2 regions of the Lysinibacillus irui genome follow, and region 2 is predicted to be linked to the other one. Evidence: predicted binding sites of a transcription regulator. Region 2 holds the regulator's gene; the other holds the start of a gene.
The links. Region 2 encodes NrdR, which represses ribonucleotide reductase genes. Its sites were predicted from a motif close to AACACNATATATNGTGTT; they were not measured.
Positions count from the first base shown of each region.

Region 1 (15,376 bases), 460 kb from region 2:
CTTGGCATTTAACGATTGTGCTATTCTATCCATGAACATCCAATGTAAGGATAAAGGTTGACTTGTCCAGGCGCCACCATGTATATAGAGAATAACTTTTTGCTCCAAGGACTTTTTGTCATTTAAAGTGAAAACCTGCATTCCCTCAAAACTTTGTTCCTTTACCTCACTTACAAAGGTTACATCATCCCCAATAACATAGGGCTGAATATTTTCTGTGCCCCTTTGCTTCGTAAACTGCTTTGCATTTTCAATACTAGAAAAACTCTTTTTATTACTCTGAGCAATTAACCATTTTTCAAATTGAACGCTTTCTTCGGAACGCTCTCCATTAAAAACTTCTACACTCATATTTTCTCCCCCTTTTTTCTACATCTTTGGTAAGTTTATATAGCTAAAGAGATGTCAAGTATTAGCCTTTATAACTTGTTTCCCCATCTATTATCCGCGGTGTTGTTCACCACTAAAAACCCTAAGCATTTCGATATTTTGCTAACATAATTTCATCGTAATATTTATCTAATTGTGGCAAACCTAGCTGTTCTGCCATCAAAAGTTCTGCCTGTCTATCATACTCAACTCTAATAAATTGAATGGCGTTGTTTGAATATGAGCCATCTAGAATCGCATAGGAAGCTGAAGTTAAGTCAAGTGAATTTCCGACACTCCCAACGTTACACAGAATCCCCATTTTATATGTATGTAAAAAAGTTGTATGTAAATCGCCGTAGAAAACAATATCAGGAAGTTTTTTAGAATGAATTGAATTAGTTTTTTCACTATTCTCAAACATTGATAAACGCTTTTCAATTGGATGGCTAGGCACAATGCGTTCAAACTCGCTTCTTGGGGAAGCGTGGAAAAACCTTATTAATTGTCCATTTAATTCAAGATCAATACTATATGGTAATGAAGCTAGATAGTGATAATCCTTTTCTGTTAATCTATCTTTAAACCACTGTAATAATTCAAGCTCAGTTGGAGATTGAATAAAAACATCCCAGTTGCCTCGAACTACTCGTTCGCAGTTCTTTTGGATAAGCTCGATACATTCAGAGCCTCGGGGTCCTTTGCCAATTAAATCGCCTAAACAAAAAATTCTTTCAATATTTCTTAATCGAATGTCTTCTAACACGGCTTCTAGTGCCGTTTTATTCCCGTGGATATCTGAAATTATTGCAATTTTTGTCACAAAGCTACCCCCTTATAAATCCCATCTATTCCAAAATAGTGGTTTCTTCTAATTTTATTCGATAAGATCTCTTTTAACCCTTTAAAACTAGGATTTCAGAAAAAATACATACATCATACCCAAAATTTAAGATTCTTTCACCCCATTTTATTTCAAGGGATACTGCATTAATTGTAAGAATAAAAGTAATTCGTTTCCGTGGGTTATATTGAAACTATCAATTTCTTTTAATGTAGGACACTAGAAAATTACTTGCATTGAACAATCTCCTTCGTTAGCTTAATATGAAACTGTTCCATAAGTTTTCATCAACCCTAAAAAAACCTTCGTGCGAACACGCTGCTAGTAAACATTGATCATCTTGGTAAAACATTAAATCCTCTGGTAATTTTGGATAAACCCAGTCAAAAAGGGAGTAGCTATGGTCCTTCAAAAATTGTGCGGTAATATCATTTAAAATAAAATAAAAAACATATGCTGTACCTTCGCCAAGCCATGTTGTCTCCCACTTGCGTTGTATTTTTCTTTCGATAAATTGATCGCCAATATCTGCGATTAATTCACCCACAATGGCTAGTCGTAATTCTTCATCAGCCATTAATTGTCTATTCTCAACAAAGGCGAAGCGGTTACATTGACTTGCTAGTAATTTGATAAGCTGTTGGTAGCGTTGCCCTTTTATATTTTCGGTAATAATCAATTTTAATTCCTCCTCACACCTGCACTATGAGTAACTTTATAATCCTTTATTAACACGAATAAACTCTTTCCTAAATTAAATTTTGCAAAGGAATTACTGTATTTCTATATTGAATGCATCCATTGGAAATCATGATTTTTCTTATGGGAAGATTGTCAACTTATGCCTTCCCTAAATAAGATTCAATCTACTTCAATCTTATAGTGATATTAACATAAATATCCATCAAAAAAAATCTCCCCTCTAAAAATCTACAGAGGGGAGATGATTTTTTAGACGTTACAATTGATGAATAGAATTTGAGTAATCATAATGAAGTAATTTTAGTTGCAAGATTATTTAATCGCCTCAGCAAGCTCCAAAATAATTCCTTCTGGTCCACGAACGTAACATAACTTATAAACGTTTTCGTAATTATATATTTCACCAATAAGTTCTGCCCCCTTCATTGATAATTTGGTAACTAGGGCTTCAATATCTTCAACTGCAAAGGCTATATGCTGGTTACCTATATTATTTACTAAAGGATGCTGTTGGCCATTTTCATCTGATGGCGGGTGATATTTTACTAGTTCTATTTTTGTGTCCCCTTCTGGTGTACGCAACATTACTATTTCTAGATTTGTGTCATCTGTTGTGCGTAATATGGCAGCTTCCTCTTGAACGTCTTGAAGCCCTATTATCTGCTCCATCCGCTTCACCCATTCGCCTTCCACTTTTCCTTCCCCAAGTATTTCTAGACCTAAGTCAAGAAAAAATGCTTTGGCAGCAGGAAGATTATGAACGAATATACCTATATGATCTATTCTATGAACTTTCATACCTCACTTCACCCTTTTCTATTCTTATACATTTATCACTATTTCAACAAACAAACTTTCCCTTGAATAAATCATTAAAAGTACCCGAGGTAGGAAAACACTTTTTCCTTACTACCAGTTCGGCAAAAAATTAATATCACGAGCACACTATGAGCTCAGCCACCTACTGAAAGATTTCCTCTTTCCTAATATGCCTTATCTTATATTCGCTTCATGATGGAATTCGTTAAGTCTCACTATTTCAAGATCTTTATTATTGGCCTTCAATTTCAATGCTAAACTTTCAATTCCAGGTAATTCTGTGAAAGTATGACTTCCGATAATTAGATTTATTCCTTTAAACTGAGCATATTGAATCGTATACAAATTACTTTCACCTGTAATGTATGTATCACACTTATGTTCAACGGCTTCCTTAAGACAAGCTGTTGATGCTCCATTACCACAGACTAAGCCCACTCGTTTCACCTTTTTGTCATTGAACCGCCAAAATCTAACGGGTTCTTCAAGTACGTTTTCAATTTTTGATACGAATTCATGAAATTCAATTTCTTTATCGTATTCAGCGATTCTACCAAAATATAATCCTTCCCATTCGTGGGTTCTTTTCATATTTTTTAAGTTCAATTTTTTTAATAAACTATCATTTGTTCCAAAATGACAGTCATCGAGCGGTAAGTGATTATAGTAGTGACTTATACCATACTCCGCTAGTTTTTCGATGCATGCGTCTTTCAATCCATATAGTTCCTCCCAAGCATCATGATGTGTCAACATCATATCAACGCCTTGAATTCTTGCTTCCTCTATTGTTTCAAGGGTTAGGTTAACACAGTATCCTATTTTTTTTATTTTTTTATCTGCCTTGTATGTAATCCCAGATTCACTAGCATAGATTTTCTTATTTTTCACATTAAAAAGTTCATTAATTTTTTCTACAATTTGTGAAACATCCATTTACTTACATACCCCCTCAATCATCTTTTCTGTATTCAAAAATTCGTTCCTAAATCGCTAAACAAAATATTTCCATTTGAAACAAAAAATACCCCTTTAGATTATCTTATCTAAAGGGGTAAAAAGGTACAACTGATTTTATATCTAATTTATAGACCGCATTTTAACTGTGCGCCACAGTTTGTGCATGTATTACAGCCGCCCATTTCTTCGACTGTGCCTTTACGGCATACAGGGCATGTATTCCCTACGTCAGAGCCAATTACAGTTGTTGACTCTAACGCTTGAATCGTATCTACTAATACGACCGGACGTTTTGTATGTTCTTCTACTAATTCCTCTTCAAATGAAAGTTGATCCATATCATTTTCTTCAGCTTTTAGTGTAAGTACTTGTGAATCACGGCTACCATCAACATAGACCGTACCGCCTTTAGCGCCACCTTTATATAGTCGCTCGTACACTTTTTCAACTTGCTGTACTGTATAGCCTTTTGGTGCGTTTACAGTTTTAGAAATAGATGAATCAATCCATTTTTGAATAATACATTGAACATCAGCATGTGCTTCTGGTTTTAGCTCCATCGCTGTAACGAACCATTCTGGAAGCTCTTGCTCATTTACTTCTGGATGACGCTCTAAATATTCTTGGACAATTTCAGCTTTCACTTCAATGAATTTACCTAAACGACCAGAACGGTAGTACGTGAAGGAGAAGTAAGGCTCAAGACCTGTTGCCACACCTACCATTGTTCCCGTTGAACCGGTCGGCGCAACAGTTAATAAATGTGAGTTTCGAATACCTGTTGCTAAAATTTGCTCTTTAATGTGAGCAGGCATTTTTTGCATATAGCCTGTCTCTGTAAAGGCTTTACGTAAACGAGCTGTTTCTTCGTCAGTAGCACCTACTAAGAATGGGAAGCTACCACGTTCTTTAGCAAGCTCTGTAGACGCCTCATATGCTGTTTCAGCAATGGTTTTAAAGATTTCATCGACTAAAGCATTGCCTGCTTCTGAACCGTATTCTTTCTCGCAATAAATAAGTAAATCTGCTAAGCCCATTACCCCTAAACCTACACGACGCTCGCCTAGTGCTTGTACACGGTTTTCTTCTAAGAAGTAAGGTGTTGCATCAATTACATTATCCTGCATACGAACGCCTACACGTACTGTTTCACGTAGTGCTTCGTAATCAACTGATTGATTTTCTTTATTTGCAAACTGTGCTAAATTCACAGCAGCTAAGTTACACACAGAATATGGTGCAAGTGGTTGTTCGCCACATGGGTTTGTCGCTACAACACTTTGTCCATATGCTTTGGCATTTGTCATGTCATTTGCATTGTCGATGAAGAAAATACCTGGCTCTGCAGAGTAAGTTGCACAAACATTAATTAAATTCCATAATTCTTTTGCTTTAATTGTACGGTATGTGCGGACTTTATAGCCCATTTTCTCCCATTCACGAACATCGCCAACTTTATGCCATTCCGTGTTGTAAATGTTCATTTCTTCTTTTGTATATTCCTCTACAGCTGGGAAGCGAAGCTCAAAGTCAGCATCATTTTCAACGGCTTCCATAAATTCTTTTGTTAATGTTACGGAAATGTTCGCACCTGTTAAAAACTCAGGATTATGAACTGTATAAGTACCACCATCACGTAACTTATTTTCAGCTTCACGTATAATCGCTGTATCGAATCCACCTAAGCCTTCTATATTTTTGTAGTTCACGATGCCTTGATACATCGCTTCTTCCTGCATAGAAAGAGGTTTAAAGTTTAATTTTTCTTTTGCTAGTCGAATGATTGATTCATCTGTCGTATTTTCAATTAAATAACGCAGAATACGTGGATTTTGCATTTTCGAAATAATAAATTCCACAATATCTGGATGCCAATCTGCTAGCATAATCATTTGTGCTCCACGACGTGATCCACCTTGCTCTACAAGATGTGTCAATTTAGCAATATCATCTAACCAAGAAACTGAGCCAGATGATTTACCGTTTACACCACGTGCTAGCGTGTTACGTGGGCGTAATGTTGAACCATTTGTTCCAACACCACCACCGCGGCTCATAATCTCCATAACTTGCTTACGGTGATCACTGATACCTTCACGAGAGTCAGCGACAAATGGCATAACGTAACAGTTAAAGAAGGTTACATCAGTTTCAGATCCAGCTCCATAAATCACTCGTCCAGCTGGAATGAATTTCAAGGATACTAATTGCTCATAAAATTTTTCAAACCATTCTTGACGTTTTTCTGGTGTTTTTTCAACAGCGGCAAGGCCCGTTGCATTTCGTTTTGCGATTTGTTCATAAAATATTTCAAGAGGCTTTTCTAGCACGTCAATTGAACGTGTAATCACACCCGTTTCCTGCTCTTGCGGATCGTCTAATGCGCTACGATAATCTTCCTCAATCAAAATATCTGCTGTTTTTGTAGCCATGTCCAGCTTTTGAATTGTCCCTAAACCTCGTGCAGGGAATTTTGGATCAGCTTTTACCGTTAAAACAACAAAATCACCAGCTTTTAGTGTTTTCTTTTCCGTGTCTTTAAACGAGTAGCGATCGATCATGACAAGTCTTGATACACCTTTATGTGTGATATGCATGTCAGGTGTTACTGGGTGAACCTGTGAAAATTGTTCAATATCTTTGTTTAATTGCTCAAATTGTTTGTTTACATCGGGTTGATGATTTGTGAGTACCATCATTTTGCCTCCCTTGTTTTCTTCATTACAAAATAAATACACAATATCATGTGTTATTAAACACTACATATTGTGTATATGTCTTAAAAAAAGATACTATATATAGTTTTTTAATTCAACTCTTGCTTTTTTAAATAGATTCAGAACTACTTGTTATAACTAGGATTGAACGTAAAAAAATATTTTTTCCATACCATTTTTTACTTTTTAAAGTTCCACTCGTCACATGCATATTTTTTTTCTTCTAATGCATGGACATATTCTAATTGCTCCTCTGAAAGTGTAAATGGTTTTAAATCAATTTGCAACGATTTTGCAAAGCCATCTCGAAAAGCTGTCACACATTGCTCAACTGTCACTGGCTCTTTGACAAGACTATTAATCGCGACTGCCTTTTCTGGCAGCTTTCTACGCATACGATCCTTTGCTTCCTCGCTTGAGAAATTAAATACCGATAATAATTTCTCTTGATCTAAATCTAATAAAATGGCGCCATGCTGTAAAATAACACCTTTTTGACGTGTTTGGGCACTTCCCGCTATTTTTTTCCCTTCAACGACAAGTTCATACCAGCTTGGTGCATCAAAGCAAACAGCACTTTTCGGACTCTTTAAGTCAGCTCTTTTCTCCTCTGTATCAGGAACACTAAAATAGGCATCCATTCCTAGGTTGTGGAAACCTTGCAATATTCCCTCACTTAATACACGGTATGCTTCTGTCACAGACTCTGGCATATTCGGATAACTTTCAGTAACAATGACGCTATATGTTAGCTCATGTTCATGCAGGACAGCTCGTCCACCAGTTGGTCGACGGACAAAACCTAAACCTTGTTCTCGAACAGCATCTAAATTAATGTCTCTTTTGGCTTGTTGAAAATAACCAATTGATAGTGTCGCAGGTTCCCACTCATAAAAACGGATCACTGGTGGAATTAACCCCTCACTATGCCAATCAAGTAATGCTTCATCTAGCGCCATATTAAAAGAAGGACTACATTTCCCTGAATTTAAAAAATACCAAGTTGTCATATGTTCATCTCCTACAAATATAAAATGATCCCTCAGGCCCCACCTGTGGTTCAACCTTAACAAAAATTACTCTACGGTTGCTCGATATGCTTTTGTAACAAAATAGACGAATTTGCCACAACCTAGTTAATTTTATCAAACTCATTGGACTATCGCTAGCGCATCTTTTATAATAATAGAGAAGATAGAAAGGGGTAAGAAAATCTTGGACATACTTATCACAATCGGTGTCGTTTTAGTAGTTATCATTGCATATATTGGTATTAATGCACTACGACTAAAAAAAGCCGTAACCAACTTAACACAAGAGCAATTCATAGAAGGCTATCGTAAAGCACAGCTAATCGATGTCCGTGAACAAAAAGAATTTGATGCAGGTCACATTCTTGGTGCACGTAATGTTCCTTCTACAACACTTCGTCAACGTTATAAAGAAATCCGCCCAGATTTACCAGTATATCTATACTGTCAAAATACAGGCCGTAGCTCACGTGCTGCATTATTTCTTAAAAAACGTGGGTACAACCAAATTTACCAACTTCAAGGCGGTTTTAAAACTTGGACTGGTAAAATAAAAGCAAAAAAATATTAATACTCTCATGAAAAAAAGTCGTCTCAAAGAACTATGAGACGACTTCTTTTTTAAAAAATTCAGAGTTTCTACTATATTATATCTATTGCAAATCATTAAATACTAGCTCTCGTTTCAACCAGTCTTTAATCCTGCATTTGGACCAGAAAAAAACCCAACAAAAAGGGGTAACCTATAGCCCATTTTCCCTAATGATACCACACTGTAAATTGGTCCTTACTAGAGACTGATACTTTGCAATCTTAGTTGAGCGGCTCTGCATGATGAATGATCACTTTGACATCAATTTGGAGCGGCTCTTCCTACAGATTGAGCACTTTGCTACCCTTTTGGAGCGGGTTCACTCTTCATGTGAGCGGTCCTCCCTGTAGAATGATCACTTCGATATCAATTTTGAGCGGTTCTTCACACACAATGAGCACTTTGCTACACTTTTGGAGCGGTTCTCACATCATATTGAGCGCTTTTCGCTACTTTTGGAGCGGGTTCACTCTTCCTGTGAGCGGTCCTCCCTACAGATTGATCATTTCTCCGAAACTTTGAGCGGCTCTCCCTGAAGAATGTTCACTTTGACATCAATTTGGAGCGGCTCTTCCTCCAGAATGATCACTTTGCAACTCTTTTGGAGCGGTTCTCGCATCATATTGAGCGCTTTTCGCTACTTTTGGAGCGGGTTCACTCTTCCTATGAGCGGTCCTCCCTACAGATTGATCACTTCTCCGAAACTTTGAGCGGCTCTCCCTGAAGATTGTTCACTTTGACATCAATTTGGAGCGGCTCTCCCTCCAGAATGATCGCTTCGACAGCAGTTTGGAGCGGTTCTTCACACATAATGATCACTTTGCAACTCTTTTGGAGCGGATTCACTCTTCCTTTGAGCGGTTCACTCTCCAGATTGATCACTTCCCCCGGCTTTGAGTAGTTTCTCGACAATATTGAGTACATTGCCTTCATGTTCAGAGCGGAGCTACCCCCTTTTCAAGCGCCTTTCCAACAGAAGGGGTGACCTCACCACTCTTTGGAGCGAACTATACCGTCTTTCCTGCTTGCTTCTCTCCCTATGCAAGCTTCCACTAAAAGTGTCTCCCCTTTTTTAGCAATTCTCCTTACTAAATCTTCTATGTCTAGAATTCCTATTTTTCGTCAGAGATTTCCCATTTAGTAACCCATTCTTCTATTTTTCTGAAAATAGTTAAAATTTATTGTTGAATTATTTTACGTGCACTGATAGGATGTATAATATCTTACAATAACAATTGATTAGAAAGTTAATAAGCTATGAATGCTATGGATCAAACTATAGCAGGAGCAGTTCTGGAGAGAGCGCACAATGCGTCGCCGAAGGGTTCACTATCTCAGGCAAAAGGACAGAGGAGTAATAGCAGCTTTTATAAGCGAAGCCACATGAATGTTAAAAGATTTCATGAAATATTTGCGAATAAATGGTATTTGTTATTCTGACGTTTTTCCGAGACTAGTGTCACAACTAGTCTCTTTTTTATTTTTCCAGTCATAGTTTTTACGCATCTTTGAGGGGGATTAACGTGGAACAGCAACAATTAAAACGTGATTTAAAAAATCGCCATGTGCAGCTTATTGCCATTGGTGGAACGATTGGCACTGGTTTATTTTTAGGCTCAGGGAAAGCCATTGCCCTTGCAGGACCTTCCATCATTTTAGCCTATTTAATTGTCGGTACCGCACTATTTTTTGTTATGCGCGCATTAGGCGAACTGTTACTATCTAACGCGGGCTACACATCATTTACGGATTTTGCATCTGAATACATAGGATCCTGGGCTGGCTATGTAACAGGCTGGACATACTGGTTCTGTTGGATTATGACGGCCATGGCAGATATTATTGCTGTAGGGGTTTATACACAATATTGGTTTGATATCCCACAGTGGGTGCCAGCCATTGGTTGCTTAGTATTATTATTACTACTGAATTTATTAACAGTTAAGCTTTTTGGGGAGCTAGAATTTTGGTTTGCCATCATTAAAGTTATTACTATTGTAGCTCTTATCATTATCGGACTTATTATGTTAGTGACAGGCTTTCATACTAGCTCTGGGCCAGTTTCTGTGGAAAACCTTTGGGCACATGGTGGGGTGTTCCCAAATGGGTTATATGGCTTTTTAATGGCCTTTCAAATGGTTGTTTTTGCATTCGTTGGTGTAGAATTAGTCGGGGTTTCAGCTGCTGAGACAGCAGATCCTCAAAAAAATATTCCGTCTGCCATTAATAAAATTCCATTCCGTATTTTACTCTTTTATGTAGGAGCATTATTTGTTATTTTATGTATCAATCCATGGTATGAAATGTCTGCCGAAAACAGTCCTTTTGTCCAAGTATTTACATTAGCAGGAATTCCAATTGCTGCTGGTATTATAAATTTTGTTGTACTCACTTCTGCCGCTTCAGCTGGTAATAGTGGTTTATTCTCTACAAGTCGAATGCTCTTTAATCTTGGTAACAATAAACAAGCTTCTCCTGCGTTTGCAAAACTGAACAAAAACAGTGTTCCAAGTAACGCACTCGTTGTGTCTGCTGTTGTTGTATCAGTAGGTGCATTGCTAAGTAAGCTGATGCCAGAGAATGCCTTTAGTATTGTGACGACGATTAGTGCAATTTGTTTTATATGGGTATGGAGCATTATTGTTATTTCTCACATCATCTATAAACGAAAAAATCGTGCTTTACATGAAGCATCAAACTTTAAAGCACCACTAACACCATTTATCAACTATGTCATTCTTGCATTTTTCGCATTTTTACTTATTGTCATGTTGATTTCTGAGGCTACGCGTACAGCACTGCTGTTAACACCAATTTGGTTTATCGCGCTATTGATTATTTATAAAATCAAAAGAAAAAAATAAAAAGAAGATGGCTTCAGACTACCCTGAAGCCATCTTCCACTTGTTAAAAAATTGTCATGTCCCATTCCGTCGCTAAATGCTTGAGTAATTGTACACCAGCGACACTATTGCCGATTGAATCGATAGCTGGTCCATAAATACCTATACCACAGCCAGCGGGGAACGGTGAATGCAAGCCAGCATGTCCTGGAACGGCTGTTAGGATTGCACCTGACACACCACTTTTAGCAGGTAGGCCAATAAATGCTGCAAATTTTCCTGAAGCATTGTACATACCACATGTCACCATCAAGGCCTTCGCTAATTTTGCCACTTGTTTAGGAAAAAGCTGTTTCTTTAATAGTGGATGATAGCCGTCATTGGCAATGACTAAACCAATCATGGCTAAATCTGAGACATTAACTTCAATCGCACATTGCTTCAGGTAGACCTCAAGTGCCGCATCTACTGGACAATCAAGGAAACCAGAGTCCATTAAATAATAGGCCAATGCTCGATTTCGATTAGCTGTTTGCCATTCCGATTGAAATACCTCTTCATTGATACTTAATTCCTTGCCGATGATTTGTTCTAAAAATGCTAGAATCTTTGTGACCTTCTCTTGTGGCGAACTCCCAGCGAGCAAAGAGGACACTGTAATAGCCCCTGCATTAATCATTGGATTAAAAGGTTTTCCTGGCTGATGGCTTTCCAAGCGAATAATCGAGTTAAAGGTATCTCCTGTCGGTTCCACATCTACTCTTTCTAACACATAAGGTACTCCTCGATCCATACAGGCTAAAATAAATGTAATAACTTTGGAGACACTTTGAAGCGTAAATAATTCTGCTGTATCTCCTGCTTTGATTTCGCGGCCATCATTTCCAATAATCGCAATACCTAATTGATTCGGGTCTTTTTTGGCTAAGGCTGGAATATAACTAGCACATTGTCCCTCTTTTGCAGCAGGACGAAATTGTGTCACCCATTGTGCCACTAGTTGATCATGTTCATGATGATTAGCTTGTGTTGACATTGATGTGTTCTCCTTTCAAAATGAGGCAATCAGAACCACCAGTCTAACTGGTGGTTTGCTCTACGCGTGAAACGCTGGGGTACTGGCCCATGTCTAAAGACACACTGAAAGGTCCGCCAACCGCACTCCGTTTTCACGCTACCACTAAAGTGGTTTTATTATTTTCGCTTTTTTGCTTGTATTTCTTCTCCTGTAAATGGATCAATGAATTCTTTCATAGTCATTTGATCCTCAAGAATATCCTCTTGCAATTGATTTTTTATATATTCCTGTATGATTTTTCTGTTTCGACCTACTGTATCTACATAATATCCGCGACACCAAAACTTCCTATTTCCATATTTGTATTTCAGGTTCGCATGCCGATCGAATATCATTAAACTAATCTTCCCTTTCAAATAACCTACAAACGATGAAACACTTATTTTTGGTGGAATACTCACCAACATATGAATATGATCAGGACAAGCTGTAGCTTCAATGATTTCTACTCCTTTTCTTTCACATAACTGGCGAAGAATTCTACCTATATCTGCTTTGATTTTTCCATAAATAATCTGCCTTCTATATTTTGGCGCAAAGACGATGTGATACTTACAATTCCATGTCGTGTGTGCTAAACTTTTATTATCCATTTGGAGCCCCTTTCGTACGAAGTCGGTTGACCAGACCTGATTTCATTGTACGGCTGGGGTTTTTTTCTTGTCCATAGCTAGAAGCCCTTTGGAACCCCTCGCATAGCAAGGGGTTTTCAAAAGATACAAAAACAGAGCCTTCATAGTTCTCCTATGAAGACTCTATCTAGATCGCTATCCTTTTATAGCTTTGGAGGCTGTGTTCCCTCCGGAATTAAAGATATATATGTCTCTCCATCAAGACGTTCTTGCCATTCTTTTTTTGCTTCTTCAATTAATGCTGGATTATCAAGTAATGCGATAGCTGTACAAGCCATGATTTTAGCCGCTTGTAGCATACCTTTATGCGCAATTGGCATAACCCCCTGTGAAACAACCTGCCATGTATGCAACGGTGTACCTAATGCCATACATACGGTTGTACATTGTACGGTTGGTACTTTCCAGCTGACATCTCCAACATCTGTTGAGCCACCCATAATAAATTCAGGGAGCATGTCTGGGACGTGATCCGCAATGACTTTTCCTTGTAAACGCTTAACATCTTCTTTACGCAAACCTACCAACGAAGAAGCTTGTACTTCAGGTGTAAATGTATTAAAAATTGCCTGTGCGTACTGCTCATCCTCTATTGTATAGTCTGGCATACCAATTTCAAGTATTTGTTGATACATTACATCATAAAGTGTTTTATTTGTAATGAGATTTGAAGCAGCACCCTCAAAATCAATGTCAAGCGACGTACCTGTCATAAGCGTTGCACCTTTTGCAATATTTTCAACGCGCTGATAAATCTCTTGTACTTGTTGTTTTTTAGGGGCTCTAACGAGATAGGTTACCTCTGCATAGGGTTGTACTACATTCGGTGAAGTTCCACCAGAGTTTGTGATGGCGTAATGCACACGAGCTTCTGGAATGATATGTTCTCGTAAGTAGTTTACCCCAACATTCATCAGCTCAACAGCATCTAAAGCACTTCGTCCAAGATGTGGTGCTGCTGCTGCATGTGCACTTTTCCCAGTAAACTTAAAAGTAGCAGCATAGTTTGCTAGAGAGCTACAAGTCATTACAGTAGAAAATGTACCTGGATGCCAAGAAATCGCAATATCAACATCATCAAAAAGTCCAGCTTTTGCCATATACGCTTTACCTGAACCATTTTCCTCGGCAGGACAGCCGTAAAATCGAATGGTTGCTGATTGATTATGCTGCTCAAGATAATCTTTCACTGCCACAGCAGCAGCAAAGGCTCCAGTTCCTAATAAATTATGCCCACAGCCATGACCGCTTCCTCCATTTTCAATAGGTTCATGTTGTGTAGCGCCACCTTTTTGACTCAAACCAGGAAGTGCGTCATATTCCCCTAAAAAGGCAATGACAGGCTTTCCAGAACCAAACGTCCCTATCAGAGCTGTACTAAGTCCAGCAACACCCACTTCGGTTTGAAAACCCTCTTTTTCTAGCGCCTCTTTCATATAGTGCATTGATTTTTTTTCTTGAAAATGAAGCTCTGGTACAGCCCATATAGCATCACTTAATGCCACACTAGCTTCTTGTTTTGCTTCAATTAATGTCGAAATTTTTTCGTGAAAACTCATTAAAGTCCCTCCAATTTTTATGCTTTCAATAAAGTCCCTTTTTGGTCATTAAGCGTGACAATGGACACAATACAGATGAGCGCAAAGCCAATTAACATCCAAAATGCCGCATCAAACGAACCATTAAAAGCATCTACCATAAAGCCAATGGCCATAGGTGTGACAAAACCTGCTAACTGTCCACCTGTATTGGCGATACCCATTGCCGAACCTGTAATTGAAGAAGGTAATTTCTTCAGTACGATAACAGGTAATAACGTAATGACGAACGCAATAAAGATCGAAACAACTGTTTGATAACCAATAAATAACGTCACTGTTTTGGCCGTAAACATTAAATACAATAATATGCCGATAACTGCACAGGATATGGACCCTAGTACCTTTTCTATTCCTCTTGGTAGCTTATCAATAATAAATCCGCTGCCATACACACCGATAATCGTTGTAATAGCAGGAATTGTTTGTGCCCAGCCAATGGACATTAAATCCAATCCACGATTTTTCTGAAGATACGTAGGAATCCAAGAAACTAATCCCCAGTTCACTGCATAAATACAAAAATATGCAATGATCAAATTCCACATAAGTGGTGTTTTCAATAATTCTTTAAAATTTACCTTTGTAGTAGGATGATTTGTCCCAGCTTCTTCTACTATTTCAGCCTTCGGAAGCTGAATATACTTCCAGTATAATAAGGCAATAATCGCTCCAATCGACCCGATAATAATAAACATCATGCGCCAACCTATCGTTCCTAATAAATAAGCAGCTAGCAGCGGCACAATTAATGATACAATCCCTCCAGAAGTAAGCATGATGGACATGGCTCTTCCTCTTTCTTCTTTCGGGAAAATCGTCGCAATAATCTTAGAGCTCGCTGGCTGAAATCCACCCTCTCCGATGCCAAATAAAAAGCGAATCACAATCATAGCCGTTAATGACCAAGCAATTGCTGTTAGACCGGTGAAAATAGACCACATAATAACAGCCAACAGTAAGATTCGTTTTGCGCCAAATTTATCAGCAAGCCAGCCACCTGGTATTTGCATAATGGCATAGCCTAAAAAGAAAGCGCTTAAAATAATACCCGTAGAGGATGCATCTAATTGCAAATCACCTGTAATTGAAACAACTGCATAGTTCATAATGTAACGGTCTAAGTTTCCTAAAGACCAGCCCAAAAATAATAGCGCAAGGATAACATTTCTAGATTTTTTAGTTACTTCA
Region 1 is NZ_CP113527.1:2,764,403-2,779,778, forward strand. It holds gene OU989_RS13990 (alpha/beta hydrolase fold domain-containing protein) at 1-351, opposite strand, end outside; gene OU989_RS13995 (metallophosphoesterase family protein) at 473-1,192, opposite strand; gene OU989_RS14000 (stage III sporulation protein AH) at 1,467-1,892, opposite strand; gene OU989_RS14005 (VOC family protein) at 2,228-2,713, opposite strand; gene OU989_RS14010 (Nif3-like dinuclear metal center hexameric protein) at 2,909-3,670, opposite strand; gene OU989_RS14015 (vitamin B12-dependent ribonucleotide reductase) at 3,820-6,390, opposite strand; gene OU989_RS14020 (lipoate--protein ligase family protein) at 6,591-7,421, opposite strand; gene OU989_RS14025 (rhodanese-like domain-containing protein) at 7,627-8,013, shown strand; gene OU989_RS14030 (hypothetical protein) at 8,725-8,916, opposite strand; glycine riboswitch at 9,318-9,394, shown strand; gene OU989_RS14035 (amino acid permease) at 9,558-10,898, shown strand; gene OU989_RS14040 (glutaminase) at 10,942-11,913, opposite strand; gene tnpA (IS200/IS605 family transposase) at 12,072-12,548, opposite strand; gene OU989_RS14050 (M20 family metallopeptidase) at 12,731-14,146, opposite strand; gene OU989_RS14055 (MFS transporter) at 14,164-15,376, opposite strand, start outside.
Region 1: the regulator NrdR is predicted to act here: its motif matches at 6,450-6,467, upstream of OU989_RS14015 (vitamin B12-dependent ribonucleotide reductase).

Region 2 (15,376 bases):
TTTCCGTACCGCTCAAAGTAGACTTCAACCATGGCTCTACATGGTACGAAGCAAAATAAGGAGGGATTCAAATGCCTGAATTACCAGAGGTGGAAGGTGTCGTCCAGGCATTGAAGCCAAAAATTGAAGGACGGACAATTCAACAAGTACAGCTATCTGAAAGGGTACGTTTCTCTTTTAGTGAGGGTAAGCAATGCATCGTTAAACAAGCAGAGCCGGATGCATTTGAATTGTCTTTGTCGCACATGACAATAACTAAAATTGAACGACGAGCGAAATATATATTCTTTCATTTGATGAAGGATGATGTGCCATATGTGCTTGTCAGTCATTTAGGCATGACAGGTGCATGGTTTGTTGTGAATGAACCAGAAGAAATCAATGAGGAAAAATTCCAAAAGCATATCCATGCAACATTTAAAATGGCAGATGGGGGATACTTAATTTATTCGGATATTCGTCGCTTTGGTGAACTTCGATTTTTGGCAAAGATTGAAGATCATGTGCCGCTAACAAAGATGGCACCAGAGCCATTCGATGAGCATGCTTGTGAATTTTTTATAGCACAATCTAAATTACCAAAATATGAAAATAAAGCTGTGAAAGAGGTTATTATGGATGGGCAAGTCATCTCGGGCTGTGGCAATATTTATGCTACGGAAGCATTGTTTGCCCAGAAAGTTCATCCTGCACGGAAAATGAATCGCATTAGTGACAAACGTAAAAGAGCTTTATTTGAGGAAATTGTTGCTGTCCTACGCCAAAGTATTGAAGCGGGTGGTTCAACTATTTCTGATTATCGAAACATTAATGGGGAAGCCGGGAGTATGCAGAATCGGCTGAAAATGTATGGGAAAAAGATATGTCCAGTATGTGAAACAGTAACGAGTCAAATGACAATTGGTGGACGTACCTCTGTTTATTGCCCAAATTGTCAACATTAAAGGGGATTTAACGATGATTATCGGACTAACAGGAAGTATTGCAAGCGGCAAAAGTACAGTAGCAAAAATGATGACCGAACTAGGGTTACCGATTGTTGATGCAGATATTGTAGCACGAGATGTCGTAGAACCAGGAACAGAGACATTAGCTTTAATTGCTGAAAGCTTCGGACAAGCTATTTTGCTTGAGGATGGCAATTTAAATCGAACAAGGCTGGGGGATATTATTTTCCATGAGCCTGCCAAACGCAAAATTTTAAATGATATTATGCATCCAGCCATCCGAAAAGAAATGCTACGTCAACGTGATGCTTATTTAGAGGCAGGGTATCAGCATGTTGTGATGGATATACCATTGTTATTTGAGAGTAAGCTTCAGCATTTTGTGGAGCGTATCATTGTCGTATCGGTCAGTGAAGAAGTTCAGCTTCGACGCTTAATGGAACGTAATAATTTATCAAAAGAAGATGCTTTAGCACGTATGCATTCACAGCTACCAATGTCTGTCAAAGAAAAAGGCGCAGATGCGGTTATTTATAATAATGAGAATATAGAAAATACAGAGGAACAATTAAGGAAAATCCTCAGTTATTGGAATGTTATTTAATGGTTTCATTAAGATGCGTAGCAAAATATGTTTGCTGCGCATTTTTTAATGGGGAAACGACATAGTAAGGATTAATTTTTCAGAAAATAAGAACTTTTATATTGTGAATATATAATGTTCATCTTTTTTAAAATTGTGTTATACTAATCACCATAAAGTATATAATTAATTAATCTGAGTATGTACTCACAGGAGGATATTATAAATGACAGTATCAATTGCTATTAATGGTTTCGGACGTATCGGACGTATGGTTTTCCGCCAAGCGATCGTACAACAGGATTTAAATATCGTTGCAATTAACGCGAGCTACCCAGCTGAAACGTTAGCACATTTGATTAAGTATGACACAAATCACGGAACATTTGAAGGTACGGTAGAACCAGCAGGCGATGCTTTAGTTGTAAACGGTAAACGTGTTCAAATTATTAGCGAACGTGATCCATTAAAATTACCTTGGGCAAAAATGGGTGTAGATATCGTTATTGAAGCTACAGGTAAATTTAATGAACGTGACAAAGCAGCAATGCACTTAGAAGCGGGCGCTAAAAAGGTTATCTTAACAGCACCTGGTAAAAACGAGGACGTAACAATTGTTTTAGGTGTAAATGATGACAAACTTGATATTGCTAAACATGATGTTATTTCAAATGCATCTTGTACAACGAACTGCTTAGCTCCAGTAGCGAAAGTATTGAATGACACATTTGGAATTGAGAATGGCTTAATGACAACAGTTCATGCTTATACAAATGACCAAAAGAACCTAGACAATCCACATAAAGACTTACGTCGTGCACGTGGATGCGCACAATCCATTATTCCAACATCTACAGGTGCTGCAAAAGCATTAAAATTAGTTTTACCTGAATTAGAAGGTAAGATTCATGGTATGGCATTGCGTGTTCCTACACCAAACGTTTCTTTAGTAGATCTTGTAGTAGATTTAAATACGGATGTAACAGTTGATGCTGTCAATGCTGCATTCGTAAAAGCTGCAACAGAAGGTCCGATGAAGGGCATTTTAAACTTCTCTGTTGAACCATTAGTATCTTCTGATTACAACACAACTACTTACTCATCAACGGTTGATGGACTTTCTACAATGGTATTAGGTAGCCGTAAAGTAAAAGTACTTGCATGGTATGACAATGAATGGGGCTACTCTGCACGTGTAGTAGATCTTGTGAAAAAAGTAGCGAATGCTTTAGAAACAGTAAACGCATAAAAATTTCATCGTGAGCACATTGAAATCTAAGTGATTTCAATGTGCTTTTTTTATGTAGAGGAATACCGAAAATGGTTAAGTGTTATGTTATTTGTGCTACAATGGCAATCCTTCTAGACCTCTTAAATTTGAATAATTTTCTTGTACTTTAGGTGCTTTAGGTTTATCATGTGCTCACAAACATGAATGCACTTTTCTTACATGTAGGAAATTTGTTATAATAGAAATATTAAATTGTTGTAAATCAGGAGAGTAATTATATGAGATGTCCATCTTGCCAATTTAACGGAACGCGTGTTGTGGATTCGAGGCCAGTAGATGATAATAAAGAAATTCGTAGACGTCGTGAATGTGAGTCGTGTGGCTTCCGTTTTACAACGTTTGAAAAAATTGAAGAGACACCATTAGTCGTAGTTAAAAAGGAAGGTTCACGAGAGGAGTTTAGCCGTGAGAAGGTACTTCGTGGACTTATTCGTGCTTGTGAGAAACGCCCAGTAGCGCTTGATGTACTGGAGGAACTTGTCCTATCTATTGAAAAAGATCTTCGTCGTATAGGCAATTCAGAAGTACGCTCAGAAGACGTCGGTGAAATGGTAATGGATCGCTTAGCTAAAATTGATGAGGTAGCCTATGTGCGATTTGCCTCGGTTTACCGTCAGTTTAAGGATATTAATGTTTTTATTGAGGAAATTAAAGATATTATTCAACGTCAAACGGAGAAAAAATCATAGAAAACAGAGAGGATGAATGACGTTGATTCATTTATATAAGGAATTGCAGCCTGGCGATCCTTTCGACATTCGTCTACCTCATGCATTTTCTACACAGGAGCGTCAATTAGTTACATTGTTTTATCAACCATTAACCGGCTCGGAGCCAATTAGCCTTTATTTAACGTTATGGGCTGAAGCTGAACAAATGCCAAAACAGCAAATGACCCATTATTATTTAATGAATGTGCTCGGTTTGCCCATTGGTAAAGTGTTTGAGGCCCGTATTGCACTGGAGGCAATCGGTTTGCTACGCACATGGAAAAAAGAAAATGCGGGGGAGCGTAGTTTTTTATATGAGCTACAGCGCCCACTTGATGCAGATAGTTTTATGAAAGATCCGTTGTTGTCGATGTTTCTGTTTAGTAAAATCGGCGAGCAGGCCTATCGAAACTTACGTCAGCGCTTTATGTCACCTGTAAAGGACAAAGAATTTAAGGATGTGTCTCGCGCCTTTATTGATGTCTTTAAGCCTGTTCATTCTAATATCCCATCCGATTTACAAGTGGATACGAGTCAAAAGGATAAACAGCAAAAAGTATATCCTTTTTATTTGGAGCAATTTGATTTTGATTTGTTGCAAGCAGGTTTGTCAGAGCAATTGGTACCTTCCAATTTGTTGACATTAGAAGTACGTGAAGCGATAGCGAAACTGGCATTTTTATATCATTTAACAGCCCTTGATATGCAAAAAGTGGTCATTCTTGCTTTGGACGATGATTTAGGAATTTCCCAAGAACGTTTACGCAAGGCTGCTGCCGATTTTTATAAATTAACAGTTTCAAAGGAGCCGCCAAAACTAGCAAGAGTAAACGAACCTCTACCAGTAGCAGAAGTGGGGCAAAAAACGAAGGATCAGGAGCTCCAACATTATTTAGAGACAACAGCTCCTGTTCAAGTATTACGTGATATTAATAATGGTAAAGAACCATTACAAACGTCTGTTCAACTTGCAGAAAATTTAATCGTTCAGCACGGCATGCCAATTGGGGTAGTCAATGCATTATTAGAATACGTTATGCTAACGACAGATATGAAACTACCTAAAAAATATGTGGAAACGATTGCTGATCACTGGGTACGTAAAAATGTCCAAACGGCAAAGGAAGCAATGGAGCTTGCACGCCAAGAGCATGATAAATATACTGCTTGGAAAAACAAGCCACAAACTGCAAATAAAACAAGTCAACAGGTTAAAGGACGTTCAAGAAATCAACGTGAAGAAAAAGTCCCTGAATGGTTTTATAAACGTAATGAAAAACAAGAGGAAGATGCTTCTAGCACGATAGACTTTGAAAAAGAACGTCAGAAAATATTGGAAATGCTAGGAAAAAGTGAATAGCGAAGAAGGTGAGCAACAATCGAACCTATAAATGGACCATTAAAACGAGCAATAAATGTACCGTCGTTTCAAGAACGCTATGAAGCTATGCGACGTGAAATTTTAGAACATCCACAAGTACAGGAATTTCTAGCTCAACATGCAGATGAATTAAACTACGAGAATATTGAACGAAATTTACCAAAGCTTCATGAATTTATTAGTCAATCTACAGAATGCTGTGGTTGCGATAATACCGAACACTGTACCAACTATTTAAAAGGCTTCCTCCCGACATTAAGAATCGTCAGGAATTCTATTGAAATGGACTATGTTCGTTGTGAGCAAAAGGTACGAGAAGAAGAACGCCGAGATGTTGCGAATATGATTGCAAGCATGCACATGCCAAAAGATGTGCTCCAAGCGACCATTCAAGATCTAAGTATTGATGATGAATCTCGCGTCGCGATTGCACAAAAAGCGGCTCAATTTGTAAAAATGACAAAAGAGTCAGGTCAACTACCCTCCAAAGGGTTTTACTTATTTGGTAAATTTGGTGTTGGGAAATCTTTTGTGCTTGGTGCTTTAGCTAATGAGCTAGCATCGATTAAAATTCGCTCTGTTGTTGTGTTTGTCCCAGAGTTTTTACGAGAAATGAAAAATGCTATAGGCGATAATACATTAAACGAGAAAATAGATTATATTAAAAAAGCTCCTGTCCTAATGTTGGATGATTTAGGTGCAGAAACTATGACGGCGTGGACGCGAGATGAAATTTTAGGAACCATTTTCCACTATCGTATGGCAGAGCAATTACCAACGTTTATCACGTCTAATTTTAATTATGATGAATTGGAGCACCATTTAGCACAGTCACAAAAGGGTGATATTGAAGTTGTAAAAGCAGGACGAATTATGGAGCGTATTAAAGCCTTGACTATACCGATTGAAATGCGAGGTAAAAATCGTCGTATGTAACATTGGTAGTTGCATTTTTCGACAATCGAGCGTATACTGACTCATATACTTAATATCAACATGCATTGATGAGGACATGAATTTTGTGTATCAGCTTATAGAGAGGGAAGTCATCGGCTGTAAACTTCCTAGTGTCGGCACATTATTTACTACCTACTGAGCAGCGAAAGGGATAATCTTTCGCCGGTCCCTAGCCCGTTAGCTAGCCTTGAGCTTCGTCTGACTTTAGATAAGTCGGAAGGAAGAAGGGTGGAACCACGAGCATACGCTTCGTCCCTTTCGTAGGGACGGAGCTTTTTTGTTTTCTAGCACATATGAAGAATACCCTAGAATGAGAAGGAAGCTGTTCGAAAAGTTGAAGACTCCGCTCGCAAAGGAGTTGTAACCACTCCAAGAGAGGAGAGAACCGCTCAAAAAAGTGGTCACACAGCTTGCAAAGGAGTCGCAACCGCTCCAAGAAGGGGGAGAACCGCTCCAAAAGTAGTTCACACCGCTCCAAGGGAGGAGAAATCCGCTCCAAAAGACTTGAGACCTGCTCAAATAGGGTGCCCTAATTTCTAGCTAAGCTGAAATACTCGAACGATTGCCGGATTCACTCATCAATCATTATGAATTTAACACAACTAAAGGAGTGCAAAGAATATGTCAGAAATGATTAAATTAACTTTTCCAGATGGCGCTGTAAAGGAATTTGCAAAAGGCACATCAACTGATGACGTAGCATTATCAATTAGCCCAGGCTTACGTAAAAAGGCTTATGCGGGTAAAATTAACGGTGTGTTAGTGGATTTAAAAACACCAATTGAAGAGGATGCAACAATTGCAATCATTACACAGGATGATGAGGAAGCTCTTGAGATTTTAAGACATTCAACAGCTCACTTAACAGCGCAAGCTATCAAACGTCTATTCCCAGATGTAAAGCTTGGTATTGGTCCAGTTATTGAAGGTGGTTTCTACTATGATATTGACTCACCAACACCAATTACTGCTGAAGATCTACCTGCAATTGAAAAAGAAATGAAAAAAATTATTGCTGAAAACCTAGAAGTAGAACGCAAAAATGTAAGTCGTGCGGAAGCTCAAGCAATCTATGAAGAAATTGGCGATGAATATAAATTAGAATTACTAGAAGCTATTCCTGCTGATGAGCAAGTGTCTATTTATTATCAAGGAGAATTTTTCGACCTTTGCCGTGGTATTCACGTACCATCAACAGGTAAGCTTCGTGAATTCAAGCTTTTATCTTTAGCGGGTGCTTATTGGAGAGGAAACTCTGATAATAAAATGCTTCAACGTATTTATGGTACAGCGTTCTTCAAAAAAGAAGAATTAAAACATCACCTACAAATGTTAGAGGAAGCAAAAGAACGTGATCACCGTAAAATCGGGAAAGAATTAGACCTGTTCACAACTTCTCAAAAGGTAGGGCAAGGTTTACCACTTTGGTTACCAAATGGTGCAACAATTCGTCGTGTTATTGAGCGCTATATCGTGGATAAAGAATTATCACTTGGGTATAAGCATGTTTATACACCAGTATTAGGTTCGAAAGAGCTTTATCAAACTTCTGGTCACTGGGATCATTATCAGGATTCTATTTTCCCACCAATGGAAATGGATAACGAGACATTAATTATGCGTCCGATGAACTGTCCTCACCATATGATGGTTTACAAAAACAGCATGCATTCTTATCGTAACCTACCATTACGTATTGCAGAGCTTGGTACAATGCACCGTTATGAAATGTCAGGAGCAGTTTCAGGCCTACAACGTGTACGTGGGATGACTTTAAACGATGCTCATATTTTTGTTCGTCCAGACCAAATTAAGGCGGAGTTCCAAAAAGTTGTACAATTAATTTTAGAAGTTTATAAAGATTTTGATTTAAATGATTACTCATTCCGTCTATCGTATCGCGACCCAGCGGATACTGAAAAATACTTTGATGATGATGCAATGTGGGAAAAGGCACAAAGCATGTTAAAAGAAGCGATGGATGAGCTTGGCTTAGATTACTTCGAAGCTGAAGGTGAGGCTGCTTTCTATGGACCAAAACTTGACGTACAAGTAAAAACAGCGATTGGTAAAGAAGAAACTTTATCAACAGTTCAATTAGACTTCTTATTACCTGAACGATTTGACCTAACTTATGTTGGAGAAGATGGTAAACCACATCGTCCAGTCGTTATTCACCGTGGTGTAGTATCAACAATGGAACGTTTTGTTGCCTTCTTAATTGAAGAGTACAAAGGCGCATTCCCAACATGGTTAGCACCAGTACAAGTGGAAGTCATTCCAGTATCAAATGAAGCTCACTTCGACTATGCAAAACAAATTGAAGAACAATTAACTGCAGCTGGTTTACGTGTAGAAATGGATGACCGTGAAGAGAAATTAGGCTATAAAATCCGTGAAGCGCAAATGAAGAAAATTCCGTATATGCTTGTCATTGGGGATAAAGAGGTTGAGGCAAATGGCGTGAATGTACGTCGTTATGGCTCAAAAGATTCTGAAACAATTAGCTTTGAAGATTTCCTAGCAACGATTAAAGCTGAAATTACTAAATAAGCATTTACAAGAAACCCTCGCTTGCATAAGTGAGGGTTTCTGTATAAAATAAATCTTACTTTTGTATAAAATATTTCATTCTAGGTCAATATGGTAGAGATAAGAAATTAAACATTTGACAACTTATCATATACATGCTAATATAATTAAGGTTAATGAATACAAAGTTTGTGGTTGAAGTAGAGGCTGCCCGCTTCTCACCTGATACAACGCTTTAAAGGCTGTGAACAGGTATGACACGTTGAATTGTTTTGCGTAAACTTGCGCATGCACATATAGCGGGCGGACATCTTCAAAAATGTCCGTCCTTTTTTTATGGACATGACAAGAGGATGTACCGTTCAACCGGGCAAGGCTTTGCCCAAACCATGTATTCGCGACAACTACTTGGAGGTGGATTACTATTAGCAAAGACATGTATGTAAACGAAGGCATTCGCGCACGTGAACTTCGATTAATCGATCACAATGGTGACCAGCTTGGTGTAAAGACACGTAATGAAGCGCTAGAAATCGCCGCTCGTGTAAACTTGGATCTTGTCCTTGTGGCCCCTCAAGCCAAGCCGCCAGTCGCTCGTATCATGGACTATGGTAAATTTAAGTTTGAACAGCAAAAGAAAGACCGTGAAATTCGTAAAAATCAAAAGGTCATCGTAATGAAAGAGGTTCGTCTGAGCCCAACTATCGATGAGCATGATTTCCAAACGAAGTTACGTAATGCGATTAAATTCCTTGAAAAAGGCGATAAAGTAAAATGTAGCCTACGTTTCAAAGGTCGTGCGATTACACACAAAGAGATTGGTCAACGTGTGTTAGATCGTTTTGCTGAAGCTTGTGCTGAAGTATCAACGGTAGAACAAAAACCGAAGATGGAAGGCCGAAGCATGTTCTTAGTTCTTCAACCAAAGAACGAGAAATAATATTAGACGAACAGTTTAGGAGGAATTCGACATGCCAAAAATGAAAACTCACCGTGGAGCTGCGAAACGTTTCAAAAAAACGGGTTCAGGTAAATTAAAATACGACCGTGCTTATGGAAGTCACTTATTCGCAAACAAATCTACGAAACAAAAACGTCACCTACGTAAAGCAAACATCGTTTCATCTGGTGACTTCAAACGCATCAAATCTTTACTTGTTTACATGAAATAATTGACTACAAAAAAATACTAACATTCATTTTTTAATGAAAAGCAGGAGGTAATTCATATGCCACGCGTAAAAGGCGGAACAGTGACGCGCAAACGTCGTAAAAAAGTATTAAAATTAGCTAAAGGTTACTATGGTTCAAAACATACATTATACAAAGTTGCTAACCAAGCAGTAATGAAGTCAGGTCAATATGCATACCGTGACCGTCGTCAGAAAAAACGTGATTTCCGTAAATTATGGATCACTCGTATCAACGCAGCTGCTCGCATGAATGGTCTTTCTTACAGCCGTTTAATGCACGGTTTAAAAGTTGCAGGTATCGAAGTTAACCGTAAAATGTTAGCTGACCTTGCTGTAACTGATGCTGCAGCATTCACTCAATTAGCAGACGCTGCAAAAAAAGCAGTAGCTAAATAATAGTTGACAATGTCAATTATTATTTCTGCACCGAAAGCGTAGCGACAGGTGCAAAATAGGAGATTCCTACACCGAAAGCGTAGCGACAGGTGCCAAAAAGACTGATGGATTTTTCCATCAGTCTTTTTTATGTTAGATTAGTAGTATAACGTTTTTTGATAAGGAGTAGAGAATGGGACAAGCATTATTAGCTTATATGGGTATACTATCAATTGTGCTGCTCATTTTAATGGGTATGGACAAATCTCGTGCGAAAAAGCATGAATGGCGAATTGCAGAGCGCACTTTGTTTACATTAGCTATTGTAGGAGGGGCAGTTGGTGGTGTACTTGGTATGTATTTATTCCGCCACAAAACACGCCACAATAGTTTTGCATTTGGGTTTCCACTACTAGCAGCCATTCAACTATTTATTGTTGTACAATTGTGGGTTTAAACGAAAATAAGAAAAACACATCCTCATGAAGAGGATGTGTTCCGCATAAGCTGTTCAATGGGCTGCTTCCAATTAATTTTAGCACTTGGATAGTTCAATAAAATTTCTTGCTGTAAATATTCAAAGTCGCTCTTGGTGAAGCCTTGCAACGTTGCGGCATCTCGAGCACCAACGAAGATAGTGACAACCTCGAAGGCATCTTCTGTCGTACCCAGGTATTTTTCACCTTCAAAAAGAGCACCCTTATAAGAAATAAAGAAATTTTTGCGGACATTTTTAACGTCATCATAAAAATAATATTGGCCTTTTTCATAGGCTTCATCAAGTTTGCGTTTAGGATCGGTTATATAACGAATCGCTTTATAAAATACATAGATAATAAGCGCTATTACAGCAAGTCGAATTAGTAACGGCAACATGTTTAAATTTCCCCCTTGAAGAAAGGTTATTCTTTCCTATACGATTAGAGAGGTCAAATAGTTTCACTTTTACTTAAATATTTTTTAGAAATTTAGGAGAAAAAAATGAATTTACAACAATTGTTTACTATGCAAAAAGAGCTTGATGATTTTATCGAGCAAACACAAAATATTCAACAAGATGTATTTCAAGAAAAGGGCTTGGCATTAATGGTAGAGCTTGCTGAGCTTGCCAATGAAACGCGCTGCTTTAAATTTTGGAGTACTAAAGGACCATCAGCACGTGAAGTCATTTTAGAGGAATATGTTGATTCTATCCATTTTATCTTATCCCTTGGCTTATTAAAGGGCTATACATCCATTGAAAAGTGGCCAGTAATTGAAGAGCAAAGAAATTTAACGGAAACTTTTTTACAGACACAAAGTGCTATTTTAACATTTATTCAACAACCTACTCAGGATCACTATTTAACCATTTGGCAATGCTATGGATTACTAGCGTATAATCTTGGATTTACATTTGAGGATGTTGTTGGTGCTTATATTGAAAAAAATCAAGAAAATTATAATCGTCAGCGCTCAGGCTATTAAAATTAAGAAATACACCAATTTTCAGACGATTAAGCTAGGAATATTTCGGTAAACGAAGTATAATAAAGAAGATACAAGAAGTAGGAGGCCAAAGGATGACACAACTAGATCCAACATTACAAATGTTTAAAGATTTAACAGATGCGAATGGTATTGCAGGTAATGAACGTGCACCTCGTGAGGTCATGAAAAAATACATTGCACCATATGCAGACACTGTAGAAACAGATAACTTAGGTAGTGTAATTGCTAAAAAAGTGGGCGATGAAAACGGTCCAAAAATTGTCGTAGCAGGACATTTAGATGAAGTAGGTTTCATGGTTACGCAAATCGATGACAAAGGCTTTATTAAATTCCAAACAGTAGGCGGCTGGTGGAGCCAGGTTATGCTTGCACAGCGTGTAACAATTACTACACGTAAAGGTGACGAAGTGATTGGGGTTATTGGTTCAAAGCCACCACATATTTTACCTGCAGATGTGCGTAATAAAGTGGTAGACATTAAAGATATGTTTATTGATGTAGGTGCTGCTTCTAAGGATGAAGTACTTGAATGGGGCGTACGTCCTGGCGATATGGTAACACCATACTTTGAATTTAACGTCATGAAGAATGACAAGTATCTATTAGCAAAAGCTTGGGATAATCGTATCGGTTGTGCTATTGCTATTGATGTAATGAAAGCGTTACAAAATGAAAAGCACCCAAATATTCTTTATTCTGTAGGAAATGTGCAAGAAGAAGTTGGGCTTCGTGGTGCTAAAACGGCAACACATAAAATTCAACCAGATATTGGCTTTGCAGTTGATGTAGGTGTAGCGGGAGATACTCCAGGAGTTACAGCAAAAGAATCAACTAGTAAAATGGGTGCTGGCCCACAAATCGTTGTGTATGATGCATCAATGGTTTCACACCGTGGCTTACGTGAGTTTGTATTAGATGTAGCAGATGAGCACAATATTCCATATCAATTTGAAGCGATGGCTGGCGGTGGTACAGATGCTGGCTCCATCCATGTAACAGCAAATGGTGTACCAGCACTATCCATCGGTATTGCGACACGCTACATCCATTCACATGCAGGTATCCTACATCGTGATGATTATGATAATGCTGTTAAATTAATGGTAGAAGTCATTAAAAAATTAGACCGTGAAGCAGTGAATAAAATTACATTTGACTAATAAGCAGATGAAGGGTAGCTAGTTTAAACTAGCTATCTTTTTTATGTTGTATGCATAATTATTCAAAAGTACGAATTTTTGTCACATTTGAAGACGAATGAATAATTACTGAAATAAATTATAAAAATTCAGTTGATTTTATATTTATGCATGTTATACTAATTTCAACAGCAACGATATAAGGAGCGAATGCTATGAAATTACTCGAAGAAGTCCAGTTAAAGTTAGTGTCTAGTTTAAAAGGAAAGGATTTACTAACTTTGCTAGACTATACTAGTCAAGAGGTTCAAGAACTTATTGAATTAGCGACACAGCTTAAAATGATTACAAAAGAAGGGAAATGCCCAAGATTATTAGAAGGTAAAACACTTGGCATGATTTTTGAAAAACATTCAACTCGTACACGTATTTCATTTGAAGTTGGCATGAATCAATTAGGTGGAAAAAGTATGTTTATGCATGCTCGCGATTTACAGATTGGTCGTGGGGAATCAATTTATGATACAGCCCATGTATTATCAGGTTATTTAGATGGTATTATGATTCGTGCAAACTCTCACGCAATGGTCAAAGAGTTGGCGGAGCATGCTGCCATTCCAGTTATCAATGGATTAACGGATATTTATCACCCTTGTCAAGCATTAGCGGATTTAGAAACGATTGCAGAGAATAAAGGAATTTTAAAAGGGCTTAAAATTGCCTATGTGGGAGATGGCAACAATGTAGCGCACTCACTTGTTGTTGCTTCAGCACATGTAGGGATGAATGTCGCAGTGGCAACGCCAGTTGGTTATGAATGTGATGCAGAAGTAATCGCAAAAGCACAGGCAATTGCAGCGGCTAATGGCAGTACAATTATGATCACAAATGACCCTGTAGAAGCTGTATTAAATGCAGATGTGGTCTATGCGGATGTTTGGACATCAATGGGTCAAGAGGAAGAGGCGGCAAAACGATTACAAGATTTTGCAGGCTATCAAATTAATGATGAACTAGTTGCCTATGCAAAATCGAATTATATGTTCTTGCATTGTTTACCAGCACATCGTGAAGAAGAGGTTGCGACTTCTGTTATTGACGGTCCTAATTCTTATATTTTTGAACAAGCTGAAAATAGATTACATGCACAAAAAGCAGTGCTAGCATCGATTTTAGCTTAGAATTTGGACATTCTTATGAGTTTGAGAAGTACGATAAAGAGAGTTCACTTGGGCAACAGAGGGTATCCATGTGAATAACATACTGTGGTAGGCAGACAGAGGGATGTATACCGCGCGCGATGTTTGTTGTCAAGATGGATGGCTACATCGCTACATAGTAAAGTAACCTGGGAGACGCTAGGTTACTTTTTTACTTGTGAACAAAGATCAGATTGACGTTTTGCTATGAATAAACAATCAACCCGCTGATGATTCGACAATCAGCGGGTTATTGCTAGTTATAGGTTGAAAATCTTTCCTGGATTCATAATGTTATGTGGATCGAGTGCTGCTTTTATACTCTTCATGACTGCTAAAGAGGTACCATGCTCAGTGGCTTGATATTTCATTTTGCCAATGCCAACGCCATGTTCACCTGTGCATGTACCGCCTCGAAGTAAAGCATATTGAACGATCTGTTCATTGAAGCGGTCTGCTTTTGCCTGCTCCTCTTTGTCATTTGGGTTTAACATTAAGAGAGCATGGAAATTACCGTCACCTACATGGCCTACAATCCCACCGGCAAGTCCAACATGATCAAGCTGTTCACGTGCATATAAAATGGTTTCTGCAAGCATAGAGATCGGTACACAGACATCCGTTGACATAAGCTTCTTCCCGGGGTATGCATGAATATACGCATACGCTAACGAATGACGGGCCTCCCAAAGTTTATTACGAGCAGCAGTATCTTGTTCAAATTCAACGGATAGACAATGAAAGTCCTCAAAAATTTCAGTGGCAAATGCTATATCTGCATGCATACCTGCTTCATTACCGTGAAATTCTAAAAATAAAGTTGGTTTTTCGTTGAAGGAAGTATCATTATAGATGTTGGCTTGTGTAATAGAGGCTTCATCGACCAATTCCACTCGTCCAATTGCAATACCTGCCTGCAATAAAGCAGTGACGGCACTGACAGCATCTCCTACTGTGTCAAAAACCGCACGCCCTGCAGTTACAAATTCCGGTATACCATAGACTTTCAAAGTTAACTCAGTAAAGCAGCCAAGTGTCCCTTCTGAGCCGACAAATAAACCGTTTAGATGATAACCAGAAGAGGACTTTGCCGCCAAATTGCCAGTATGGATAACAGAGCCATCTGCAAGTACAACTTCTAAATCACGAACTTGGTCACGCATGACACCGTTGCGCACAGCAGTAGTACCACTAGCATTAGTTGCTGCCATACCACCCAGTGTGGCATCTGCACCTGGATCTACTGTGAATTGAAGACCATGTTTTTTTAACTCCTTATTTAATTGGGAGCGTGTGACACCAGGCTGTACTTTTACAAGAAGGTCATCTGGTCGAACTTCTAAAATAGCATTCATTTCAGAGAAATCAATAGAAATACCATGTGAAATGGGAATGGCATTGCCTTCCAAGCTAGAGCCAACACCGAATGGTACAACAGGAACAAATTGTGCATGCGCAATTTTTAGGATGGCACTGACATCTGCTGTGGAGCGGGGAAAAACAACGATATCAGGTAGGCTCATCGCATGATGAGATTCATCCTTCCCATGTAGCTGTCGTACCGTTTCGTTAGTTGAC
Region 2 is NZ_CP113527.1:3,220,718-3,236,093, reverse strand. It holds gene polA (DNA polymerase I) at 1-59, shown strand, start outside; gene mutM (bifunctional DNA-formamidopyrimidine glycosylase/DNA-(apurinic or apyrimidinic site) lyase) at 72-944, shown strand; gene coaE (dephospho-CoA kinase) at 958-1,551, shown strand; gene OU989_RS16300 (glyceraldehyde-3-phosphate dehydrogenase) at 1,757-2,779, shown strand; gene nrdR (transcriptional regulator NrdR) at 3,040-3,510, shown strand; gene OU989_RS16290 (replication initiation and membrane attachment family protein) at 3,527-4,891, shown strand; gene dnaI (primosomal protein DnaI) at 4,919-5,848, shown strand; gene thrS (threonine--tRNA ligase) at 6,491-8,422, shown strand; gene infC (translation initiation factor IF-3) at 8,838-9,341, shown strand; gene rpmI (50S ribosomal protein L35) at 9,373-9,573, shown strand; gene rplT (50S ribosomal protein L20) at 9,631-9,990, shown strand; gene OU989_RS16260 (DUF1294 domain-containing protein) at 10,163-10,426, shown strand; gene OU989_RS16255 (sigma-w pathway protein ysdB) at 10,450-10,845, opposite strand; gene OU989_RS16250 (dUTP diphosphatase) at 10,951-11,436, shown strand; gene OU989_RS16245 (M42 family metallopeptidase) at 11,532-12,620, shown strand; gene argF (ornithine carbamoyltransferase) at 12,815-13,780, shown strand; gene OU989_RS16235 (FAD-binding oxidoreductase) at 14,059-15,376, opposite strand, start outside.